DNA from 2 places in the Clostridium sp. MF28 genome. Region 1 is predicted to be linked to the other one. Evidence: riboswitches for the same ligand, from Rfam matches in the RefSeq annotation. Region 1 holds a riboswitch; the other holds the start of a gene.

Region 1 (7,894 bases):
TTTGATCCTACAATAAGGCCATTAGTAAAGTTATGGAGCATAGGTACAAAAGAAGAAAAAGTTCCAGAAAAATCTCAAATAGAGAAAACAGTAAAACTTGTAAATTACAATGATGTTATTTTTGATGACAAAAATAATTCAATAATGCTAAAACATGATAAGCAAGCTTTAGATGTCGGAGGTATTGCAAAAGGATTTGCAGCTGATGAAGTAAGAGATATTTTTTATCAGTATAATATTAAAAGTGCATTAATTGATTTAGGTGGAAACATTTTTGCTCTTGGAAGTAAGGAAGACGGTTCAGCTTGGAAAGTTGGAATTCAAAACCCATTTAAGCCTAGGGGAGAATTTATAGGAATATTAAGCGTAAAAAATAAATCAATAGTAACCTCAGGCAATTATGAAAGATATTTTATAAAAGATGGAAAGAGATTTCATCATATAATTGACCCTAAAACAGGATACCCATCTGAAAGCAAAATTATAAGTGCAACTATTATATCAGATAATTCAATTGAAGGAGATGGCTTATCAACTGGTGTTTATATAATTGGTATTGATAAAGCTATGAAGATTATAGAAACTATAGAGGGCATTGACGCTATATTTATTACAGAAGATAAGAAAATATATAAAACATCAGGTATTGATGAAAGTATTTTTACATTAACAGATAGTGAATTTTTTTAGCCATTGTGTCTGGAGCTAAATATAGAGGTAAGGGCATAATTGAGGAAATAAGAAAGCTTTAAATCAAGCAAAATGATAAGAAGAGATAATACCGATTGAAACAAACCTCGTTAAGTTGGAATATAACTTATTAGCAGGGATAAATTCAATTTGTACTATCTTTTTTTAGTTAGATTTTTCGTACAATTTAGCCTTTTCCTTAATTCTAAAATGTTTTAATTGCCATTTCTCAGCGAATTCTCAGCTTAGATTAAGGGCACATTAAGGTTCTATTGCTATAATTCACTTAATTAAAGAAATTGCAATAGCAGATAATGAAGTGAAAATAATATTTCTATTGGAAATTAATTGGAAAAATATGATTGATGATAATTAACATAAAAAATTATTATTGCTAAATATAGAGAGTTAGAAAAGGGGAAAGAAACATGGCAAGTAAAATAAAAAAATCGCAGATTATAAGGCATATTATACAATTGATTGCATTTATTCTGTTACCAGGTCTTTATTCAATGACATTCAGTGAAGTAAAAACTGTATATCAAATGATTATCAATGGTAATGTTAACTTTTTGGAAGCATTACCAAGCTTAATAGAATTTATAGCTATTATGCTTTTGACTATAGTATTAGGAAGATGGTTCTGCGGTTGGATATGTGCATTTGGTGCATATAATGACTTAATATATTTTATATCAAAAAAAATATTCAAAATAAAGTTTAGAGTAGATGAAAAAGTTGATTCTATACTTAAGTATTTCAAATATTTAGTATTACTTTTTATAATAGCTATTTCATGGACTATAGGAAGCAGTATACTGGAAAGCACAAGCCCTTGGGATGTATTTGGTCAAATAACTGATGTATCTACTATTTTTTCGAATTTACTTGTTGGATTGATATTTTTAATATTAATCACAATAGGATCAGCGTTTATTGAGAGGTTTTTCTGCAGATATCTATGCCCTTTAGGTGCAATATTCTCTATTATTTCTAAGATTGGAATAGTTAAGATTAATAAGCCAAAAGCTGATTGTGGTAAATGTAGAGCCTGCACAATGAATTGTTCAATGGGGTTACCGCTCTATAAGGTAAATTGTGTCAAAGGTGGAGATTGTATAAATTGCTTAAAATGTACTGAAGTATGTTACAGAAATAATGCTAATGTAAATGTACTTGGAAGAGATTTAGATGCTAAGTTAACAGGATCAGTAGCTATGGCTACATTTTTAGGTATATATGGATTCACTAACTTCGCCGGCAATGCAGTAACTAAATCTGGAATTGCAGCTAAGAGTAATGCAGTTTCAAGCAATTTAAATTCACAAACAGAATCTGCACCAGAAAGTTCAAAATTAAATCATGAAACTACAAGTTCAAATACAGTTCAAAATAATGCAAGTGAATATAAAGATGGGACATACACAGGAAGTGGAACAGGATATAGAGGAGGAACAACTAAGATTTCTGTAACTGTGTCTGATGGAAAAATATCAAGTATACAAGCTATATCCAATCAAGATACTCCAAAGTTTTATCAAAGAGCAGAGGGTACTATAATTAAGAGTATAATTTCAAAACAATCAACATCAGTGGATACTGTATCTGGAGCAACTTATAGTTCGAAGGGTATCATGAGTGCGGTAACAAATGCTTTGAATGAAGCAAAATAATAAAATATACTTGACGTTTGAAACTTAATGGTATAACCTTTAAATTGTGAAAGAAAATTTTGTAATTGAATAACTAGGGGAGCTAATATTTTGGCTGAGATTGGAAAGATTGATTTCCTAGACTCTTATAACCTGATTTGGATAATACCAGCGTAGGGAAGTATATTAATATTATTTGTGTAAGTATTGATATGATTTGTGCATGATTTATTGATGTATCCCTTGTGGATACATTTTTTTTATGCAAAATAATTAACTTCTTTTAAGGTTAATCAATTTAAACGTCATTGTAAAGGTGATTTAGTAAATTTATTTCACATTAAAAAGTAAGTTTATTGATTTTATTATTAAAGGAGTGAATTTTAATGAAAGAAAAGAGTAAAGCACAGAAGATGGCGTTAAGTGGCGTGTTAATCGGTATTTCTGTTATTTTTGGAACATTTTCAATACCGATTGGAGCTGCTAAAATATCTCCAATACAACATTTCGTGAATGTAGTTGGAGCAATAACACTTGGGCCAGTATATGCTCTTATGAATGCATTTGTGACATCTCTAATAAGAAATTTTATGGGAACAGGAAGTTTATTGGCCTTTCCAGGAAGCATGGTAGGAGCATTACTTGCAGGAATTCTTTATAAAAAATTTAGAAAGCCAGGTATTGCAGTAATTGGAGAAATAATTGGAACTGGAATATTAGGAGCATTATTAGCTTATCCTATAGCTACAATGGTGTTAGGAAAACAAGTTGCGGTTTTTGTATATGTTGTTCCGTTTATATCAAGTTGCAGTGTTGGAGCGATTATAGCGTACTTTTTTATAAAAGTTCCTGTCATTAAAAAAATACTAGTAGATAATGAGTTTCAAGTAAAGGGAGAAGCAACTAATAACATAGATAAGATTTAAATGAAATATTATAGGTGAAAGGATGAGTTTATGTTTAGAGCATTAACTATTGCAGGATCGGATACTTGTGGAGGAGCAGGAATTCAAGCGGATTTAAAAGCTTTCTCGGCAAATGGAGTATATGGAATGAGCGTTATCACAGCGGTAACGGCTCAAAATACTATGGGGGTTTTTGGAATTCAAGATATAAATCCTGAAATGATTGAATCTCAGATAGATGTTATTTTTGAAGATATAAGAGTAGATGCTATAAAAATAGGAATGGTTTCTAAAATTGAATCTATAAAAGCTATATCAAAATCTTTGAGAAAAGTTGATAAACTACCAGTGATAGTTCTAGATCCAGTTATGATTTCTAAAAGTGGATTTAATCTGTTATCGAAGGATTCAAAAGATACTTTAGTTAAGGAATTATTTCCATTAGCAACATTAATAACTCCTAATTTACCAGAGGCAGAAGAAATTTTAGGGATGAAAATAGAAAACTTAGATGAAATGAAGGAAGCGGCCTTGAAACTTAAAGAACTTGGTCCGAAGGCAGTTTTAGTTAAAGGGGGGCATTTAGAAGGGGAAGCAACAGACTTGTTATATGATGGAAATAACTTTCTTGTTCTAAAGCAAGAAAGAATAAATACTACCCATACTCATGGAACAGGATGTACTTTATCTTCAACTATAGCAGCAAATTTGGCTAAGAATATGACAATAGAGGAAGCGGTTAGAAGTGGTAAAGAATATATAACATGTGCAATCGAACATGGTTTTGAGCTTGGTAAAGGTGTAGGCCCTACTAACCATTTTTACGAGCTATATAAGAAAGCAGGAATGATTGAATAATACTATAGAACTCAAGTTAAATTTTATAACTAATAAATTAAATAATAATGGTATGAGGAGAGGGAAAGAAATGAATTATAAAACACAAATGGAAGCAGCTAAAAAAGGTATAGTTACAAAGGAAATGAAAATAGTAGCGGAAAAAGAAAGAATTTCAGAAGAAAAATTAATGAAACTTGTTGCAGAAGGTAAAGTAGCTATACCGGCTAATATCAACCATAAATCACTTAGCCCTGAGGGGATTGGTGATGGATTAAGAACAAAGATAAATGTAAACTTAGGGATATCAGGAGATTCGGTTGATTATTGCAGAGAGATGGAAAAAGTAAAAATGGCAGTTGATTTTGGTGCAGAAGCAATAATGGATTTAAGTAATTATGGGAAGACTCAAGAGTTCAGGGAAAAGCTTATAGAATATTCTCCAGCTATGATAGGAACAGTTCCTATGTATGATGCAATTGGATACCTTGAAAAAGATCTTTTAGATATAAAAGCTAAAGATTTTCTTGACGTGGTGTTAGCTCATGCTAAAGCTGGGGTTGATTTTGTTACTATTCATGCAGGAATAAATAAAAGAACAGTTTCGATATTTAAAGAAGATAAGAGAAGATTAAATATAGTATCAAGAGGTGGGTCATTGCTATTTGCATGGATGGAGATGACAGGAAATGAGAATCCATTTTATGAATACTATGATGAATTACTTGATATACTAAGAGAATATGATGTAACAATAAGTCTTGGAGATGCTATGAGACCTGGCTGTATTGATGATTCAACAGATGCTGGACAAATTACAGAACTTATAGAGTTAGGATTATTAACAAAAAGAGCTTGGGAAAAAGATGTACAAGTTATGATAGAAGGACCAGGTCATATGGCAATGAATGAGATTGCAGCTAATATGCAAATTGAAAAAAGATTATGCCATGGGGCACCTTTCTATGTACTAGGCCCTCTTGTTACAGATATTGCACCTGGGTATGATCATATAACTTCAGCCATTGGTGGCGCTATTGCAGCAACACATGGAGCCAATTTCCTTTGCTATGTAACACCAGCTGAGCATTTAAGACTTCCTGATTTATCTGATGTTAGAGAAGGAATTATTGCATCGAAAATTGCAGCTCATGCAGCAGACATTGCTAATGGACTTCCAGGGGCTAGAGATAGAGATAATGCAATGGCAGATGCTCGTCAAAAACTTGATTGGGAAGAGATGTTCAAGATTGCTATTGATGGGAAAAAGGCTAGAGAATATTTTGAAAGTGTACCACCAGAAGATATGCATAGCTGTTCTATGTGCGGGAAAATGTGTGCAGTAAGAACAACTAACAGAATTTTAAATGGCGATAAAGTGGAGCTTCTTGACCAGAAATAAGATTTATATGAGGTATAATTATATATGTTGCAGTTGAATTTCTATAGTATTATTTTTATTGAGTACTTAGTTTACTAGAATTTTAAATGCAAGTTCATAATTGCAACATAGATATCAAGCAAAAGAAACTTGAAAAATTTTTACTTTTGAGAGGAGGTATTTTAGTAAGGATCATTAAAGAATGAATTCTTACTAAAAGATATTTATGAGTAATGAAATATCAATTAAAATAGGAAGTTTATTAAATGAAGTTAGGAATAAGAAACCACTTGTGCATAATATAACAAATTATGTTACAGTTAATGATTGTGCGAATATTTTACTTGCAATAGGTGCATCACCAATTATGGCTGATGATATAAAAGAAGCAGCGGATATTACTAAGATTTCATCTGCCCTTGTAATAAATATTGGAACATTAAATGAGCGAACTATTGAATCTATGATTGCATCTGGTAAGAAAGCAAATGAATTAAATATTCCAGTCGTTTTTGATCCAGTTGGAGCAGGAGCATCAGAATTTAGAAATTCAACAACAAAGAGATTATTAGAAGAAGTGAAAATAAGTGTTTTACGTGGAAATATGTCTGAGATTAAATTTATAAGCGGATTAGGCTCTACAACTAAGGGAGTTGATGCCTCAGAAAATGACGCAAGAACAGGAAATGATGAGGGAATAGATGTAGCTAAAAACTTAGCTAAAAAACTTCAGTGTACTGTAGCCATTACAGGTGCAACAGATATTATATCTGATGGAGAAAGAGTAGTTATACTTGAAAATGGAACTAAGATGTTATCTAACGTCACAGGAACAGGCTGCATGACAACTGCATTAATTGGAGCGTTTTGTGGGGCAGGTTCAGATTATTTTATAGGAGCAGTTTCTGGTATCATTTCAATGGGAATATCGGGTGAAATTGCTTTGGATAAAGCAGGGAAGATTGGAACAGGAAGTTTTCATATTGCAATTATAGATGCCATAAGCAATTTGACTTCTAATATCATTGAAAAGATGAATAAGATAAAGGAAATATAATAAACAATGTTTGCGTGTATATCATTGAAATGAAATACACGCATTAATGTGTGAACTTATCTAAAATATAATATGAAGGAGAGAGGAGTTTCATGAAACCTAAAATAGATTATAGTATCTACCTTGTAACAGATAGAGATTTAATGAGTACAGAAACTTTAGAAGAAGCTGTGGAAAAAGCTATAATTGGAGGATGTACATTAATTCAATTAAGAGAAAAAGATTGTTCATCACTCGACTTCTATAATACAGCTGTGAGAGTTAAAGAAATTACAGATAAACACAATATTCCATTAATAATAAATGATAGAGTGGATATTGCACTAGCAGTAGATGCGGCTGGAGTGCATGTTGGACAAAGTGATATTCCTGCAGCAATTGTAAGAAAAGTCATAGGAAATGATAAAATCCTTGGAGTTTCAACAGGGTCTGTAAATGAAGCTCTTGAAGCAGAAAAAAATGGAGCTGATTATTTAGGAGTTGGTGCGATGTATTCAACTGGTACTAAAAAAGACGCAGATTCAACTAGTATGGATGAATTAAGAAAAATTAGAGAAAATGTATCTATACCTATAGTTGTAATAGGTGGAATAAATAAGGATAGAGTTAAGGATTTCAAAGGAATAGGAATTGATGGACTTGCAATAGTTTCTGCTATTATAGCAAAGGAAGATATTACTACAGCCGCTAAAGAATTAAAAAATGAATTTATTAAAATCTAACAATTAAATATATAGTATTTCAAAGGCACTGTTTACTGGAATTTCTGGTATAGTGCTTTTATTTTATTCTTATTTATACTGAGCATAAAATATATTTTGCAGAATATTGTCATATAGTATGTTTTGACAAATTATAGTAAAAAAATTAAACTTAAGATAGCATAAAGATTATAGTAGAATAGCAAGTTTAATGGAGTTTAATGACGATTAAAGTAATACTGCAGGTAATATCCATAGAGAGCTTGAAGGTAAGGATGTGCTTTGCTACGAAAGTTGGAAAATATATCAATAGAAAGTTAGGACTATCAATTTTGATAACGTCAGTAGTATTTATATTGGGATTAGCATATATAAAAAATCACAAGAACATAGGATCTAATGATATTGTCAGAAAAGAAAAAGAAGAATACGTGGAAAGAGAACGTGTATCGAAGAGTATAACAACAGTGGAGACAAATGATGATAGAATTCTTACACAAATAGGTAAAAAAAAGTTAATAGTAAATAGCTATTATAATATTGATGCTGCTTCAAATAGTAAAGAGGGTGATATGAGAGGCGTTGTAAAAGAAAAGTGGAGGCATATTAAGCCTAAGAAGGAATATACAATAGGCGTTTTGCTGCCTCACTTTGAAGATCAATATTGGGTC
Region 2 (7,894 bases), 1.7 Mb from region 1:
ATTGAATCCATACTAACATTTTCAGCTGCTTTAAAGATAGACTTTTCAACTCCGCTAAAATTCTTCTTTAATTCTTTAATAAGATCTTTTATTTCATATCTCTTATTACCTATTCTTTCAGCTGCAACCATACAAGCGCAATTCAATGGCCATATACCACTATAATTTATAAATCTTTTTATATACTCTTCCTCTATAAAATACATAGGCCTAATTAATTCTAAACCTTCAAAATTTTTAGCTTTTAATTTAGGCAACATTGTCTTAAAATTACCACCATATAAAATGTTTAGCATAGTTGTTTCAATTACATCATTATAATGATGTCCTAATGCAAGTTTATTACATCCAAATTCTTTTGCTTTTGCATAAAGAGAGCCTCTTCTCATTCTTGCACATAAATAACATGGGTAATCCTTAGCCATTTTATCAACAACATCAAAAATGCCTGATTCATACATATGAATTGGAATATTTAGATGCTCACAATTTTCTATTAGTAAATTTTTTATATCTGGATGATACCCTGGATCCATAGCTAAAAATACTAATTCAAATTTAACTTGACCATGTCTTTGCAACTCCTGAAATAATTTCGCCATAAGTATACTATCTTTTCCTCCAGAAATTCCAACAGCAATTTTATCTCCTTCTTGAATTAAATTATATTCTTTAATTGCCTTAACAAATTTTGACCAAATATGCTTTCTATAGCTTTTAATTATAGCTTTTTCAATCTCTTCTAGTGGCTTTTTTTCTCCATCTGGTATAATTCTTGGACAGCCTTTTCCTGCAATTGTACTCATTATTTCATTTCTCCTTATTATCTTAATAGTATCCAGATCATAGATACTAATTATTCTTGAATATATCTTTCTTTAAAGAGTTTATAATGAACACTTAAGATTTACAAGTGTTTTTAGGTTTTAATATTAGCTGATTTTAATTATTCGTATTTGTACTTTGATTTTCATATATCAAAGTAATGTTTCTTTAGAAAGAGATTTCACTAGTTCTTCAGGGTTTTTGTCTTTCATTAAACTAGACATTATAGCAATTCCACTTGCTCCAGCATCCAATACTTTCTTATAATTATCTTGATTTATTCCGCCTATCCCAATGACTGGAATGTCAATCTTCTTGGAAAGAGCCTCTATTTCCTTAATTCCTCTAGGAGGAAGACCTTTTTTACAATCAGTTTCAAACACATGGCCATAAATAACATAGTCTGCTCCTAATTTAGCCGCTTGTATACCTTCTTCGCAACTATGTATTGAAACGCCGATCATCTTATATATTTTATATTTATTCCCACTAAAATAAAAATTATCCACCATTTCTTTAGAATTTATTGCTCTTCCTGTGCATAACCTGTTACTAATATTTATAAAATCATTAAATGATAACTGAATTCCATCAACATTGGACTTTTTAGCAATATCTATATTGGAATTTAGTATTATTCTGATATTTGTATTTTTCAGTTCCTCTTTTACTTTCAAAACTAATATCATTAGCTCTTCACTGCTTAAATCTTTTTCTCGTATAATTAAGAAATCTAGATTAGATTCTGATATTTTTTTTATTTGATCAAAAAAGTCCCTACAAAGTTTTCTATTTGTTATTCCAATTACAGACATCTTTAGTTTATACCTCTTCTCCTAATATTAATCTAAGCGCCATATTTGCTTCATGACAAGCTGCGATACCAACCCTAGGTGCCATTAACCCCTCATTTACTTTTGCCTCATTTTTAAAGTCTCCACACATATATAGCCTTGTATTTATTTTTTTGCTAATTATTAGATTATTAGAATAATACCCTGCCATACCTGAGGCTGAAATAACCTTTGGTTTTTCTGTCTGAAGTAAAACTTCTCTAACTATCATCGCTTTATTTTCTGCGCCATCAAATGCTTCAATTACAATATCCATATCCTCAAATAAATCTTTAATGTTATCCTTATCTACATACGTATCAACAACTTCGATATTTATGAACGGATTGATTTCTAACAATATTTCTTTTAATGCATGGCATTTTTTCATTCCAATATGTCTTATAAAGTATTGTTGTCTGTTTAAATTACTAGGTTCAACCACATCAAAATCTATTATTTTTATATGTCCAACCCCAACTCTTCCCAACGCTAATGCTACTGTTGAACCAAGTCCACCAAGTCCAGCAATAGCTATCTTCGCCTTCTTAACTTTCTCATGAACCTTTGGAGTATGTCTACTTACCATTAGTGCCTCTAACTCTTCTTTTTTAGGCACCTCGCCTCTCTTAATTAAAGTAACTTTATCGCCTTCATTTAAAGAATAATCTTGTTTAATTGGAAAACCATTTAAAATAACTATATCCGCATCACTTTTTATCCTGCTTCTAACTTCAAATGCAGTAATTTCTCCCTCAATATCTATTTCTCTTTCATTTACTAAAACTTTCAAACTAATATCCCCAATCTAAATAAATTTTAAAACTTAATATATCTGTTCATTATTTACTCATTATTTTCTTATCAGTCTTTTTTCATAATTTGTACAACCAATGGGCAGAACCTCTACTTATTTGGCTTCCATAATAAATTACTAGATAATAAAAAGACTTACACTAAGGTAAGTCTTATAAATCTTCTAAAATATTTATTGCTTCCCTACGGTGGTATTAGCCACATCAGGTCAAAAGAGTTAAAGCAAATAAGCTTCTCTCAGCCAATTAAATTGGCACCCCTAGCCTTTTATACTATTCAATTTCTGTTATGGTTATATATTATCATTTTATTTCTTATAATTCAAATTTTTATGGATTAAATCCATAAATTAGATTTGTAAATTTATTCATATTTTGTATAAAAATCAACTTTTTCTAAGTTCATAGAATTAAATATAGAATCAGTAATTATTATTACTATATTTAAATTTATATTTTTAAAATATAATTGAACATTTTTTCTAACGTGGTAAAATAATATGTGTCGGTATTCAATTAGAAGCTGAACGGAAATTCGTATATATTATATATTTTTCCGAATTATATCCATATATCAAGGAATAAGAACGGAGGTACCTTATGGAAAGAGGCTATACTAAATCTAAATTTTCAGTTAGACAGATTGCAATGATCGGAATGCTTTCTGCAATTTCAATTTTCTTAGGATTAACCGGGCTTGGGTTCATACCAATTCCACCTGTAAAAGCTACTATAATGCATATCCCAGTTATTATAGGTGCGATAGTTGAAGGACCTATAGTTGGATCCCTAGTTGGATTAGTTTTTGGTTTATTCTCAATGTATCAAAATTTTACCGCTCCTGGTCCAACATCATTTATATTTTGGAATCCTATAATTGCATTAGTTCCTAGAGTCCTAATTGGAATTGTAGCATACTATGTGTATATACTTCTTAGAAAGAGATTTAAAAATCAAAGCATTAGTATTGCAATAGCATCAATCTGTGCTACATTAATTAACACTATAGGTGTTTTGGGTTTAACTTACGTATTTTACTTAGAAAGATACTCTGCTATTTTAAAGATAAATCCACAAACTGCTGGAATTGCAATTGCAACCATTGGTTTAACAAATGGAGTTCCTGAAGCTATAGTGAGTGCTGTAATATCAGTCCCTGTAATTGTAGCTATATTTAGAATTAAGAAAAAAATTTAACTAAACTCTAAACAAGTAAAATAAAATATTTTTTAAAGAATATAAATTATAAAGAGGCACTTGCTAAAAGCTGCCTCTTTTCTTGTTCTAATTATTGGTTACATATAAAACTATTATGAAGAATTAAAATATGGTATATAATACAAATATAACGATTCCTATTAACTACTCAAAAAGTTACTCACATTCTTTGATTATAATTTTCTAGAGAATAAAAATTCCTATAGATCACATTTATCTACAGGAATTTTACAAAACTTATTTTTACTAAAGTGGTTTTATTATTATTTCTTCATCTTTATTATCAATCATAACCTTAGATCCATAGCCTAGTTCGCCCTTAATTATCATCCTAGCGAGTCTATTCTCTAAAGTGTTCTGTATATATCTTTTTAACGGCCTTGCTCCATAAACCACATCATAACCTTCTCTTGCCATTATTGTTTTTGCTTTATCTGTAACTTCTATTTCGATATTTTTATCTTTTAACCTTAAACTTACTTCTCTTAAGAATATATCTATAATTTTCTTAATGCCAGACTCTGTCAAAGGTTTAAACATTATAGTATCATCTACTCTATTTAAAAATTCTGGTTTAAATCTTGATTTTAAAACACTCATTACTTTTGATTTTATTTCTTCATCAACGTGATCTTCATTAGTATTTTCTAATAAATATTCACTTCCGATATTTGAAGTCATAATTATTATAGTATTTTTAAAATCTACAGTTTTACCCTTATTATCAGTTAATCTACCATCATCTAATATTTGAAGGAATATATTAAACACATCTTCATGCGCTTTTTCAATTTCATCAAATAAAATTACGCTATATGGTTTTCTTCTTACAGCTTCTGTTAGCTGACCACCTTCATCATAACCTACATATCCTGGAGGCGCTCCAACTAATCTAGACACTGAATGCTTCTCCATATATTCCGACATATCAATTCTAATAATATTTTCTTCTGAATCAAATAAATTTCTAGCTAGTGTTTTTGCAAGCTCCGTTTTACCAACTCCTGTTGGCCCTAAGAATATAAATGATCCTATTGGTCTATTGATATCTTTAAGCCCAGCTCTTGCCCTGAGTATTGCATTAGTTACAGCTTCTATTGCCTCACCCTGGCCTATAACTCTATTACTCATATCATCTTCTAGTCTTAAAAGTTTTTCCCTTTCTCCTTCAAGTAAGTTAGTTACAGGAATTCCAGTCCATTTAGAAAGTACAGCGGATACTTCCTGCTCAGTTACTTCCTCTTTTAATAGAGCTCCCTCATAATTTTCTCTTAGTTCAATTTCTTTTTGCTTAATTTTTTCTTCTATAGCAGGAATCCTACTATATTGAATCTCAGCAACTTTATTATAATCAAAGTTTCTTTGCGCTACTTCTATTTCTCCTCTAGCATCATCTAGCTCACTTTTTAAGGTTTTAATAGCTGTGATTTGCTCTTTTTCTTTGGTATATTTTGCAGTCATTTCATCATTCTTTTCTTTTAATCCTGCAAGCTCTTTCTCTAAGTCATCTAACCTATTTTTTGAACCCTCATCTTTCTCTTTTGACAAGGCTTCTTTTTCTATTTCTAACTTAAATATTTTTCTTCTTATAACATCAAGTTCTGTTGGGAGGGAATCTATTTCAGATCTTATCATAGCTCCAGCTTCATCAATTAAATCAATTGCCTTATCAGGCATATATCTATCTTGAATATATCTGTCAGAAAGCTTTGCAGCAGCTACTATTGCTGAATCATGAATTCTAATCCCGTGATGAATTTCAAACCTTTCTTTTAATCCTCTTAGTATTGCAATTGTATCCTCTACTGTAGGTTCATCTATAATTACTGGTTGGAATCTTCTTTCTAAGGCTTTATCTTTCTCAATATATTTTCTATATTCATCAAAAGTTGTAGCACCTATACAATGTAACTCTCCTCTTGCTAATAATGGTTTAATCAAATTACCAGCATCCATTGCTCCATCAGTCTTACCAGCTCCAACTATTGTATGAATTTCATCTATGAATAGTAATATTCTACCCTCACTGCTTTGAACTTCTTTTAATACCGCTTTTAATCTTTCTTCAAATTCACCTCTATACTTAGCTCCGGCAATCAAAGATCCCATATCCAAAGCAAATATAATTTTATCCTTAAGGCCTTCTGGAACATCTCCTCTAACTATTCTTTCAGCTAATCCTTCAATAATTGCTGTTTTACCAACACCAGGTTCACCTATTAATACTGGATTATTCTTGGTTCTCCTTGATAAAATCCTTATTGTCCTTCTTATTTCTTCATCTCTTCCTATAACAGGATCTAACTTATGCTTTTTAGCAAGGTCAACTAAATTAGTTCCATACTTTGCTAATGCGTCATATGTCCCTTCTGGATCTTGCGTTTCAACTCTTTGGCTTCCTCTAACTTCAGAAAGAACTTTTAAGAAATTCTCCTTGGTTATATTATATTGCTTTAATATTTTAGAAACTTGATTGTTATCTATTTCTATAATAGCAAGCATTAAATGTTCAACACTAACATATGAATCTTCAAACTGTTTCGAAAATTCTTCAGCTTTAATTAACACTTCCTCTACTTTTCTAGTTATATATACATTGCCAACTCCTTCTCCTAAAACTTTTGGCATTGCATCTAATTCCTTATTTACTGACGCTTTTAAATTCTTTACTGATATACCCATTTTAGTAAGAATATTAGGGACTAACCCGTCCTCCTGCTCTACAAGAGCTGAAAAAAGATGAATTAAATCTATTTGCTGATGATTAAATTTAACAGCTGTAACATTGGCATCATTCAATGCTTGTTGAACTCTCAACGTCATTTTATCAATATTCATACTTATTCCTCCTAAATCTCTATGTTAAATTTCGAAATTATTATTAAAACTAGTTTATCACTATACCTAAATAATTCCTCTTTATCTATATAATAATACATAGGTCAAAGAAAGTCAAAGTTTATTTAGTCTTTTTTTTAATTTTTTTATCATCTAAAGATTTATTTTAAATTTTGTTGTTTTATAGTAAAATAGTAATATAAATATTATTAGCCTGTTATTTTACAGCTTAACGATATTAAACTTTTTTAAAAGAGGTGATGTTATGAAAATAAGTTCTATCATTAAACCAAATTTCCATACAATTAATGTAAACGATACTATAGATAAAGCTTTAGATTTTATGGACAAACTTAATATTAATGGAATGCCAGTAGTAGATGATAAAGAAATTGTAGTAGGAATGGTAGTAAAAGCTGATATATATAGATTCATGATACATCCAGGACATTATGTTAGCTGTCCAGTTGAGTGGGTTATGTCAAAATCAGTTATCTCTGCGCAATCTGATGAAGATCTACTCACTGTAGCTAAGCGTCTAAGAGAAAATGATATTATAACAATGCCTGTTATTGAAGACGAAAAAATTGTAGGAGTTATTAATATAGATGATTTATTAGATTACTTCATTGACTCTTGTTCAAAAAATTAGTAACAATAATATCCATATGAATTTAATAGCTTAAATATATCATTACTGATCTTAAAGGCTTAATTGTGAATATAAAAAAATAGAAGTGGCGATATTTTGTTAATCCATTATAATCGAATTAACAAAATATCGCCCTTCTATATATATTTACGAGAAATTAGATTTTTTTATCAACAGCTAATGCAAGATTAAAGTATTTTAGCGAATCCGCTGTAAGTCCAAGCTTATAATAAAGCTTACCCATATCTACATATCTATTTCTTCTTTCTTCTCTGGTACCAAATTTAAACAACGAATCTAATGATAGATTCATATATTTTTCTGCTTCCAAATGTTTGTCCATTTTCTGAAGAATTATACCTTTAAAATAATATGACTTCTCAATTAACTTTATATTATCAGTCATAATAGCTAAATTTAATGATTCTTCTGTAATCCTATAAGCTATCTCATACTCTGAATTATCAATTAATATTTTTGTACAATAATTCAAAAACTCCACATATTTTTCTACATTATCTTGTGGAAATATCTTTATTCCATCTTCTATTTCAGAGATTGCTTTTTCCTTTTCTTCTACTTCAAAATAATACTTTCCATAATTTCCATGGGATGCTGCCAGAGAAATAGGATTATATTTTTGATATTGAAATGCTTTCTTTTTATATTCATCAACATAATCTTTTTTAAGCTTAATGCATACTGTAGCATAT

The links. Region 1 has a riboswitch for thiamine pyrophosphate ahead of thiW (energy coupling factor transporter S component ThiW). Riboswitches for the same ligand answer to the same signal wherever they lie in the genome.
Region 2: linked by a shared signal. The riboswitch ahead of thiF (sulfur carrier protein ThiS adenylyltransferase ThiF) and the one ahead of thiW (energy coupling factor transporter S component ThiW) in region 1 are both predicted to bind thiamine pyrophosphate.

The regions. Positions count from the first base shown of each region.
Region 1 covers NZ_CP014331.1:2,466,987-2,474,880, reverse strand. The annotation lists gene AXY43_RS10835 (FAD:protein FMN transferase) at 1-690, shown strand, start outside; gene AXY43_RS10830 (4Fe-4S binding protein) at 1,119-2,363, shown strand; TPP riboswitch at 2,429-2,539, shown strand; gene thiW (energy coupling factor transporter S component ThiW) at 2,729-3,268, shown strand; gene thiD (bifunctional hydroxymethylpyrimidine kinase/phosphomethylpyrimidine kinase) at 3,299-4,105, shown strand; gene thiC (phosphomethylpyrimidine synthase ThiC) at 4,176-5,486, shown strand; gene thiM (hydroxyethylthiazole kinase) at 5,692-6,522, shown strand; gene thiE (thiamine phosphate synthase) at 6,615-7,244, shown strand; gene torT (TMAO reductase system periplasmic protein TorT) at 7,445-7,894, shown strand, end outside.
Region 2 covers NZ_CP014331.1:4,131,624-4,139,517, reverse strand. The annotation lists gene AXY43_RS18230 (tRNA 2-thiocytidine(32) synthetase TtcA) at 1-806, opposite strand, end outside; gene AXY43_RS18225 (thiamine phosphate synthase) at 978-1,640, opposite strand; gene thiF (sulfur carrier protein ThiS adenylyltransferase ThiF) at 1,648-2,451, opposite strand; TPP riboswitch at 2,638-2,745, opposite strand; gene AXY43_RS18215 (ECF transporter S component) at 3,074-3,670, shown strand; gene clpB (ATP-dependent chaperone ClpB) at 3,938-6,529, opposite strand; gene AXY43_RS18205 (CBS domain-containing protein) at 6,795-7,181, shown strand; gene AXY43_RS18200 (transcriptional regulator) at 7,339-7,894, opposite strand, start outside.